3 regions of the Exiguobacterium sp. UBA7533 genome follow, and region 1 is predicted to be linked to each of the others. Evidence: a T-box and tRNA genes for the amino acid it is inferred to sense, from the RefSeq annotation. Region 1 holds a T-box; the other regions hold tRNA genes.

Region 1 (3,283 bases):
AAGTAAACGAAGACCTTCTGTCAAGACGATCGTGACGGACTTGACGAGTGCAAGACGCGATTGTTTTGCTGCGTCATCTTCGAGAACACGGACGTGTCCGTAGTATTTATTGAAGCTTTGTGCAAGATCTAAGACGTAACGGCTGATGATTGACGGCTCGCGACGTGTAAACGCGCGATCGATGACCGTCGAGAATTGGTTTAGCATCGAGACGACACCCCATGCATGATCATCGGCACTACCAGCGAATGGTGTGCCATCATAGCTACCTTTACGGAGCAATGAGTGCGCACGAGCATTCGTATACTGGACATACGGTCCTGTTTCACCTTCGAATTTCAACATCTGCTCAAGATCGAACTCGATATTATTCATCCGTTCATTTTTCAAATCATGGAAGATGACGGCGCCAACACCTACTTGACGAGCTGTGGCTTCGGCATTCGCTAAGTTCGGATTTTTTTCCGCGATGTTTTGCTTCGCGACGTCGATTGCTTCTTGTAGTACTTCTTCAAGTAAGACGATCCGACCTTTACGCGTCGACATTTTCTTTCCGTCTTTCATAATCAAACCGAACGGTACATGGTGCATTCCGTCGACGTTCTCAAATCCAAGTTTCTTCAGGACTGCGAACAATTGCTTGAAGTGAAGCGCTTGTTCACCGCCAACGACGTAGAATGCTTGCTCAAAGCGGTACGTTTCGAGACGATAGACAGCAGCTGCTAAGTCACGTGTCGCATAAAGCGTTGCGCCATCTTTCTTTTTAATCAAGGCAGGTGGCATACCCTCTGCTTCGAGGTCAACGACCATTGCCCCTTCTGATTCGACGAGGAGATCTTTTTCTTCGAGCAAATCGATGACGTGTTGCATCTTATCGTTGTAGAAGGCTTCTCCGTTCAAACTATCGAATTTAACACCGAGCATCTCATAAACACGGTTGAACTCGACGAGTGAGACTTCACGGAACCACGTCCAAAGCGTCGTTGCCTGCTCATCACCTTGTTCGAGTTTTTTGAACCAGAGACGTCCTTCGTCCTCAAGCGTCGGATTTGTTTCCGCTTCTTCGTGGAACCGGACGTATAATTTCAACAATTCCTTGATTGGTTCTGCACGGACCGCTTCTTCCTCACCCCACATCGTGTAAGCCACCATCAATTTCCCGAACTGTGTTCCCCAGTCCCCTAAGTGGTTGACACCGACGACGTCGTACCCTTTTTTACGTGAGATTTGGTTGAGCGCATTTCCGATTACTGTTGAACGTAAGTGACCCATCGAGAAAGGTTTCGCGATGTTTGGTGATGAAAAATCAGTGACGATCGTTTTTCCATTCGCTTCACTTGATCCGAACGCCTCTTGCTCCGTCAGGACTTGGTTGACGATTTCTTGCGAGACGACTTCCCGGTTCAAGAAGACGTTAATGTAAGGACCAACAGCTTGAACGTTCGAGAACAACGGCGCATCAATTTTTTCTGCGAGCTCCGAAGCAATCATGTTCGGTGCTTTACGGAATGCTTTCGCGAGCATGAAACATGGGAATGCCAGATCTCCATGATCTTCATGTTTCGGTTGCTCGATCAGTTGTTCGATTTGTTCAACCGATAAGGCACCTTCCATGACTTGATGTAATACTTCTGCGTATTGCGTTTTATAACTCATCTTTATTTCCTCCTGCTTCACTGATTTTTGGCAATAAAAAACGCCCCTTGCGCCACGCGCAAAGAGACGGAATGACCGCGGTACCACTCTTCTTGGTGTCATTTTTGACACCCACCTTGTTCGGGGATAACGGGGTTCCCCCGGCTACGCCTTTTCCTTCAGGAATCGGGTAGCGTCTCAGAAGTGCGCTTCACGACCGGTTCGTCCTCAGGCTTCCACCATTCCCTGATTCGCTAGTTGACGAAAATCAACCGTTACTCTCTTCATCATCGACTGTATTCGATATCTTTCACATTATACGCAATTCTTTCTTTTCTCTCAACCTTATTTTTTTGGTAAATGGCTTATCAAAATTTCCACAATTCGGGTATAGGAATAAAAGATACTTCTCAGGGGGAGGGATGTTTCATGCGCTACTACCAACAGGTAGCCCGGACGAGCTGGATCGTTTTCAGTCTCGTCGCCTTGACGTTATTATTGATTGGCATCGTTCATCCACCTACCTTCCATCCTTCCATCTCCATCGTCAATACTCTTTATTTGTTTGGGCTCGTTCTCCTGTTTCAGTTCGATAATGTCCGTCGTGGTGGCATTTATTATACATTCCAAGAAGGAATCATCTTATTTTTATTCCTCAATTACGGTTTGACGTACGCTTTGATTTTAAGCCAAGTCGGTATTCTCGTCTTTCAATTCATGTCTCACCGAAAAGCGATTCGCTGGAAACGTTTCGCCTATCTCTACCCGATCAACGCCTTGTTTGATTTAGTCTACATCTCGCTTCCGGTATTTGCGTATGAAGCGCTCGGTGGACCGATCGGCTCAAACTTTACGTATACGAAAGCCCTGCTTCCCTTCATCGGCTTTTTGATCACTGTCTTCCTTGTCTCTTACTTCCAATGTCTGTTCGTCAATCGCTTCCTCTACTTGAAATACGATTGGCGACGTCTCGTGAAGCTTCAGTCCCTCGTTTATGGAATCAGCATGTTAAGTGCTCTACTTGGAATCTGGTTCTACGATGAAAGTCCGCTCGTCGCGGCTACAGTATCCGCCTTGATTCTCTTCTTGTTCAAACGTCTGTTGCAAGAACGTGGTGACTCCCTTGAAGCAAACGATAATGCCAAACGATTTGATGATGCGAAGGAACACTTGTTGATTTCCCGCTTCGAGCGCGAGACGATCGATTCGTTACTCCTCGATTTACCACATCTGTTGCCGTTTTCTGAAGGTTGGATCTCAATTCAACAACAGCGGAAACAAGTCATCTATAACATTCGGACGAAACAACCAATCGACGTGTTACCACTGTTTCATTCCTTGTCAGCTGACGATTTGCATACCCCAATCATCTATGGTCTGCGTTGCGACTGGGGAAACGATATTCAAATCGGATTGCCTGTCGATCGTCACTCGATGCTAGCGATTCCTTCGATTACGAGCGGAGAGGTCGATGTTTCGATCATCCTGTTCCATCAAGTCGCAGACGCCTATGATGTGACAAATGCTGACGAATTATCTCGTTTGCTTCGTACCTTTTGTCGCGTCTTAGAACGCTCACGTGAAACGGTCCAACTCTATACGGAAAGTCGGACCGATGCTTTGACCGAATTACCGAATAGCCGTGCTT
Region 2 (3,283 bases), on a different contig from region 1:
GACGCGTCGAGATCGTCCAGTGTACATCTAAATGTGGCACATAAATGTCTGCCGGATAGGACAGATGCTCAATCACACTTCCTAATAACTGATCGATGACGAGTAGGCTTTGATGTTCTGTATCCTGAGCACGAAGATACTTGTGTGTGATGTAGTCAAAGAGCGCAGGTGTCCGTTCGAATTCAGCACCAGCCAAATGGCGCATTTGTTCGACCCAGCTTCCATGTTGCAACACATGCATCAACGCCGTTCCGGAAGTTACAGTACTCTGAGTAACATTGTTTTTTTGAACCGGTGTCGTCTTTTGTTCTCGCACCGTCATCCGCTGTTTGATCTCGTCTAACCGAAGCGCAAGTCCATACGGCAGATACGGTGACGCCGAGCGTAGAGCGAGCTTCATTGGATACCGTTCTCCGAGTTCATAAAGAAAGAGTGCGAGCACTTGCTCCACACCCTCGACTTCAAGAAAACGTTCTGCTACAGTTTCGTATCGTTCACGGTCATGCAGTAATAGCGGTTGAATGACATAGAGTCGGTATAATACGTCTTCTCCTGTCAATTGGTCAGTCTCTAATTCCTTGACCAGCCGTTCCTGTTCAGATGCGGGCAAACGGAGGATGCGCACTCGTTCCGCTTCTAATTCGTGTTCCATCCAGCGGGATGTCCCCATTTTCCGACACTCCTTTTAATTCACTGTTCAGTTTGTGAATGGATCAAGCAATGATGTCCAGTTCGTGATCGCCTCTTGTAATTTCCCTGCTTGTTCGATGCCAAGACGATTTAATGTATCGAGAGAGACGTCTGTTTCAAGAAGTCGTGTGATATCTTCTGATTGATTCACGAACTGCTCGAGCTTTGCACTTAAATTTTGTAACTCTTGCGGTGGATTTTCAAGTCCCGCCAATCGTTGGTCGATTTGGTCCAGCTCTTGATTGAACTGATCAATCGTTCCGTTTTCCTTTAACTTTTCGACTTGTTGGTCGAGCGCTTGCTCCGGATTCGTGGATTCGCGTGCTTTCGCAGCCGCTTCATTCAAAGAAGAAGATAAGTCTGACGTGACTTGTGCCGTATCTTTCGCAATCCCTTGAAGTTCTCCAGCATAATCGACACTATTTTTCACATCGTTGACCTGTTGTTTTGCATCATCAACTGTATTTGAAATCTCACTACACCCTACAAGAAACGTACTGAGTAACAGGACTGTACCAACTTTCTTCCACATCGCTTTCATCCCTTTCGAGTTCATGATACCTTAATTATAAACGAAAATTGAAATAAAAAAAAGAGACCGCCCTCGTAAGGGCAGTCTCTATTTTAATTATAGCGTCCCAAGAGGGATTCGAACCCCCGACCGACGGCTTAGAAGGCCGTTGCTCTATCCTGCTGAGCTATTGGGACGTGTCAACACGAATAAACTATACTAGAACAATTCTTTCGTGTCAATCACATTACAAAGATTGCATTTATTTTATTACAAAAATGTTCCGTCGAGGTGAAGTGCATTGACGCGATCCCCGTTCATGTCAAGAAAATCGACAGAATAGCGGTCTTGTTCTACTTCAAGAATCGCATACGTCTTGTCTGGGCGATGGCGTGGCATCCGAATCGATCCTGGATTGATGAATAACACACCATCCCGATACTCCGCCTTCGCAACATGAGAATGACCATACAAAACGATATCAGCTTGCTTTTCGTTCGCATGATGTTGCAAGACATCTAGGCTATATTTGACGTCCTGACGATGTCCGTGGACACAGAGGACCTTATGCTCGTCCATTTCCGACGTGACTTCTTCCGGGAAATCGTGTCCATAATCACAGTTCCCCCGTACAACACGATATGGATATAACGATTCAATGTCGCGTGTCAATTGAGAGTCTCCACAATGAAAAGCCAAATCCACGTCCTGATGCCGTTCGAATATCGTAAGCAGTTCTTGTTCTAGTCCATGGCTATCACTAACGATCAACGCTCTCATTTTCATCACACTCCTAGGAAAGTAGTTAAGTCCTGTTCGAGCTTGCGCAATGCATTGCCACGATGACTGATCATCGCTTTTTCTTCTTTCGTCAACTCAGCAGCCGTTTGTCCACTTGCCGTGACGAACAATGGGTCATAACCGAAACCGTTCGATCCCGTTGCTTCAAAACCGATTCGCCCTTCCATTGTTCCTCGTACCGTCAATGTTTCGCCTGTTGGTTTTGCTAGCGCGAGTACACAAACGAAGCGTGCCGTCCGCTCCTCTTCCGGAACACCTTCTAACTTTTCAAGTAGTAGAGCGTTGTTCGCTGCATCCGACTTTTCAAGACCCGCGAAGCGTGCCGAGTAGACACCTGGAGCGCCATCTAAAGCATCGACTTCAAGACCTGAATCGTCAGCAAGTACTGCGTGACCAAAGTAGGCTGCTGCTTCTGTTGCTTTTAAGAGTGCATTCTCCTCGAATGTTTCACCTGTCTCATCCGTTTCTTTAGCATCCGAATGATCGAGTAACGACTCGACTGTATAGCCGAGACGCCCAAGCATGCTTTCGAGTTCCTTCACTTTACCAGCGTTATGTGTTGCGACGATGACTTTCATTTATGTTCCCCCACTTCTTCTCCTACATACCACCACGAAACACCGAGTGCCTCGCGACCGGCTTCAATCAGTTCCTTAATACCTTTTTCCCCAAGTTCGAGCATTTCGAGCATCTCTTGACGGGAAAAGGTCGACTCTTCTCCTGTTGCTTGCATCTCGACGATTTTACCGGATGAGGTCATGACGAGATTGAAGTCGACTTCAGCTGCAGCATCCTCTTCGTAGCATAAATCAAGTAAGGCATTCGATTCGACAATTCCAACTGAGATGGCGGCGATGCCCTCTTTGATTGGTGTATCGGTCAGTTTTCCCGCTTGAATCAGTTGATCGATAGCTCGAACGAGTGCTAAAAATCCACCGGTGATCGATGCTGTTCGTGTTCCGCCATCAGCTTGAATGACGTCACAATCGATCCAGATCGTCCGTTCACCAAGTTTTTCTAAATCGACGACCGCTCGAAGCGATCGGCTAATGAGACGTTGGATTTCCATCGTCCGTCCCGTTTGTTTGCCGCGAACGGCTTCTCGTGCAGTCCGCTGAGCGGTTGCCCGCGGTAACATCGAATATTCCGCATTGATCCAGCCTTGGCGTTTTCCACGTAGAAATGGTGGTACCCTTTCCTCGACGGTCGCCGTGCAGAGGACTTTCGTATCACCCAGTTCAATCAAAATCGAACCTTCCGCGTGTTTATTGATGTCAACTG
Region 3 (3,283 bases), on a different contig from region 1:
AATCCCATTCTGATTGCGCCTTCCTTTGCTGCATCGTTTTTTTCGTTAAACCAAGTGATGCCCGGTACTTCGCAACCGTCCGTCGCGCGACTGTCAGACCGTCTGCTTGCAGACGATCCGTCAATTGCTGATCACTTAACGGACGATCGCTATGTTGAATGTATTCGGCGATCCGCCGTTTAATTAAAAAACTCGAATCTCCGGTTGTCGTCCGTGAGACGAACAAGTCTTCTAAAGCAACGAGACCATGGACCGTCTCGACATACTTCGCAGCAATCGCTCGACCAATCGTTGACGGATGATGCCCCGTCGCCTCAGCGACTTGTTTTTTCGTCAGTGGCTCAAGATGCAGTTCTCCCTTGAACCAGCGTTCTTGTCGCTCAAGCAAGACCGAGAGGATGGCATGCATCGTAACGCGACGTCGTTCGTACGCGCGCAAAAAAGGCGTTGCCTCTTTTAATCCGAGCCACTTCTGATCCATGTCGAGTGTCATCCAGTCAATCTGAAGTTTTCCATCTAACAGGTGAATCCGTGCTTCTGCCATGACCGGTCGTTCTTCTTTAGGAAGATCCGGTGTCCGGCTCAGGCGCGTCAATCGTTTTCGCAACCGTGCTCGATCCTGTTCACTGAACTGCGCGAACACTTGACTCGCCGGTTCATGTCGTAACCGATCCGTCAGTCCGATCAATTCTGCGTCGTCTAGCTCGATCGCCTGTAACCATTGGCACTCGCGCTCCGAGCGGGCAGCAATGCCGACTGGTTCACATTGTTGTAAGAGTGTCCGTGCTTCTGTAATCGTTGCGACATCGGTCGAGAAGGATGCAGCGAGCTCCTCGTCCGATGTCCGCAATAAACCGTCCGCTTCTAAATACACGATGAGTTGTTCCGCCATATATCCTATTTCCTGTCTGACTGATTCTAAACGTATTTGTGCAAGAAGCTCGTCTTCATAGGATGCCAAATGTCCTGCCATCTGCTCGGCCTCTAACGAAACCTGATTCGGGTAATGACGATGCAACCGTCGTTTCAACCGTCGCCATTCCTCCTCGAGCTCAGCTGCTGGTTGCTCAAGTACATGTAACTGATATTGTTGTGACGCCGATAACGTCATCTGTTGCGTCTGTTCCTGGCGTTGATCCATCGATTCCCCCTCCTCCACTTCTTATTATAGAAGAAACGTTTTAAAAAACGTGCTCTGAACCTTTCTCGAACCGCTCAGGAAAAGAAAAGTCATCCTTCCCTATTGCTTTTCTGAAAAAATGTCGCTATACTATTAATTGTTCAGTACATCAGATGCACCCGTAGCTCAGGGGATAGAGCACTGGTTTCCGGTACCAGGTGTCGGGAGTTCGAATCTCTCCGGGTGTACCATTTATTCAACTACAAGGCAATGCCAGCAATGGCATTGCCTTTTTTCTATATTGATATGTTTCATTTGCCCTTGTAATGGAAAAATACCTAAAAGTCGCATCGTATCTTTTGACCAATATTGACCAAAGGATTATGATAAGGATAAGTCGAATAGGAAGCTACATACCAACTATAAGGAGGCAAAGACTATGTTAATTCCAACAGTCATCGAACAAACAAACCGCGGGGAACGTGCTTACGATATCTACTCACGTTTGCTAAAAGACCGCATCATTCTTCTCGGGAGCGCGATTGACGACAACGTCGCCAACTCAGTCGTTGCCCAGCTTCTGTTCTTAGCAGCAGAAGATCCAGATAAAGAAATCTCGCTTTACATCAACAGCCCAGGTGGTTCGATCACTGCCGGTATGGCGATTTACGATACAATGAACTTCATCAAGCCACAAGTTTCAACAATTTGTATCGGTATGGCAGCATCGATGGGTGCGTTCTTGCTACAAGCAGGCGCAAAAGGAAAACGTTTCGCGTTACCAAACGCTGAAATCATGATCCACCAACCACTCGGTGGTACACAAGGTCAAGCATCGGATATCAAAATCCATGCGGAGCGTATCATCAAAATGCGTGAGCACCTCAACAAAATCATGGCTGAAAACACAGGACAACCACTTGAAGTCATCGAACGCGATACAGAGCGTGACAACTTCATGTCAGCACAAGCTGCTGCTGATTACGGTCTCATCGACCGCGTCATGGAACGTGCATAAGTCATCCAGAGTGTCTCCTTCGGGAGGCGCTTTTTTGTATCCATAGAAAATCGAAGCCTTGTCGGTTATCGTTACATACAAAAAACCTCCCGTTCCTTATAGAACGAGAGGGCGATGATCAGTCGATCAAGTCTGTGATGTCTGAAACGATATCGTGGTTTTCACGAATCAGCGAGTAGATCGCGTTCGCATGTGGCGAAAGCTCTTCTTCTGCTTGTAATTGTTTCAGGAATAAAGATGTTGCGAACGCAACGAGTGTGCTTTTCGGTACACCGATTGCTTTTGCTTTTTTTGTTAACACTTCATCAAACTTCGCATCGACTGTCAGCGAAATACGTTTCTTTTCGTTAGCCATTTCAAAAACTCCTTAATTCGAACATTTAGTTGCATCGACTATATATTATAGTAGACTATGGTTCATCCCGCAAGCGACCCTCTTATATGGCCCCTGTCATCGACTCTCCGTTTCGTACTTTTTCAGCGATTTGATCAATCTTCCGCAACCGGTGATTGATCCCTGATTTTGAGATGGAGCCGCTTTCGACCATCTCACCAAGCTCTTGTAACGTGACGTCTTGATGTGTCACGCGCAAGATCGCGATCTCTTTCAATTTATCCGGTAAGACATCGAGTCCGACCGTTCGCTCGAGGAACTTGATGTTCTCAACTTGGCGTAATGCTGCGCCAACCGTCTTGTTAAGGTTCGCCGTCTCACAGTTGACGAGACGGTTGACCGAGTTACGCATATCTTTTAAGATCCGCACGTCCTCGAACCGTAGCATCGATTGGGTCGCATCGACAAGCTTAAGGAAATCGGAAATCTTTTCGCTCTCTTTAATATAGAGAATGTGTCCCTTTTTCCGTTCGATCGCCTTCGCGTTCAAATCAAAAACGTTCGATAGACCACGGAGCGCCGCATTATGTTCTTCATATAAGCTGAAGATTTCCAAGTGGTACGACGACGTTGCGGGATTGTTGAGCGAACCTCCTGCGAGGAACGCCCCTCGTAAATACGCGCGTGCTTTTCGTTCATCGTTTAAGATCGTGTCACTGATGGAACGAATCATCGTGAACCCTTCCCCTAAAATCCCGAGGTCTTGTAAAATCTTATCCGCCTGTTGTTTGACGCGGACGATGTAGACATT

What was found. The T-box of region 1 lies ahead of argS (arginine--tRNA ligase). A T-box ahead of a tRNA ligase gene usually reads a tRNA of that ligase, here a tRNA-Arg.
Region 2: it encodes a tRNA-Arg, which carries the amino acid that the T-box ahead of argS (arginine--tRNA ligase) is inferred to sense. The anticodon was not compared.
Region 3: it encodes a tRNA-Arg, which carries the amino acid that the T-box ahead of argS (arginine--tRNA ligase) is inferred to sense. The anticodon was not compared.

Annotation. Positions count from the first base shown of each region.
Region 1 covers NZ_DLMP01000014.1:189,484-192,766, reverse strand. The annotation lists gene argS (arginine--tRNA ligase) at 1-1,656, opposite strand, end outside; T-box leader at 1,716-1,935, opposite strand; gene B2U10_RS13935 (GGDEF domain-containing protein) at 2,065-3,283, shown strand, end outside.
Region 2 covers NZ_DLMP01000001.1:381,237-384,519, forward strand. The annotation lists gene B2U10_RS01915 (hypothetical protein) at 1-670, opposite strand, end outside; gene B2U10_RS01920 (hypothetical protein) at 698-1,222, opposite strand; tRNA gene B2U10_RS01925 (tRNA-Arg) at 1,325-1,398, opposite strand; gene B2U10_RS01930 (metallophosphoesterase family protein) at 1,472-1,981, opposite strand; gene B2U10_RS01935 (XTP/dITP diphosphatase) at 1,987-2,580, opposite strand; gene rph (ribonuclease PH) at 2,577-3,283, opposite strand, start outside.
Region 3 covers NZ_DLMP01000001.1:630,317-633,599, forward strand. The annotation lists gene B2U10_RS03155 (glutaredoxin family protein) at 1-8, opposite strand, end outside; gene B2U10_RS03160 (RNA polymerase subunit sigma-54) at 1-1,141, opposite strand, end outside; tRNA gene B2U10_RS03165 (tRNA-Arg) at 1,296-1,371, shown strand; partial or broken gene clpP (ATP-dependent Clp endopeptidase proteolytic subunit ClpP) at 1,554-2,138, shown strand; gene B2U10_RS03175 (hypothetical protein) at 2,257-2,493, opposite strand; gene whiA (DNA-binding protein WhiA) at 2,576-3,283, opposite strand, start outside.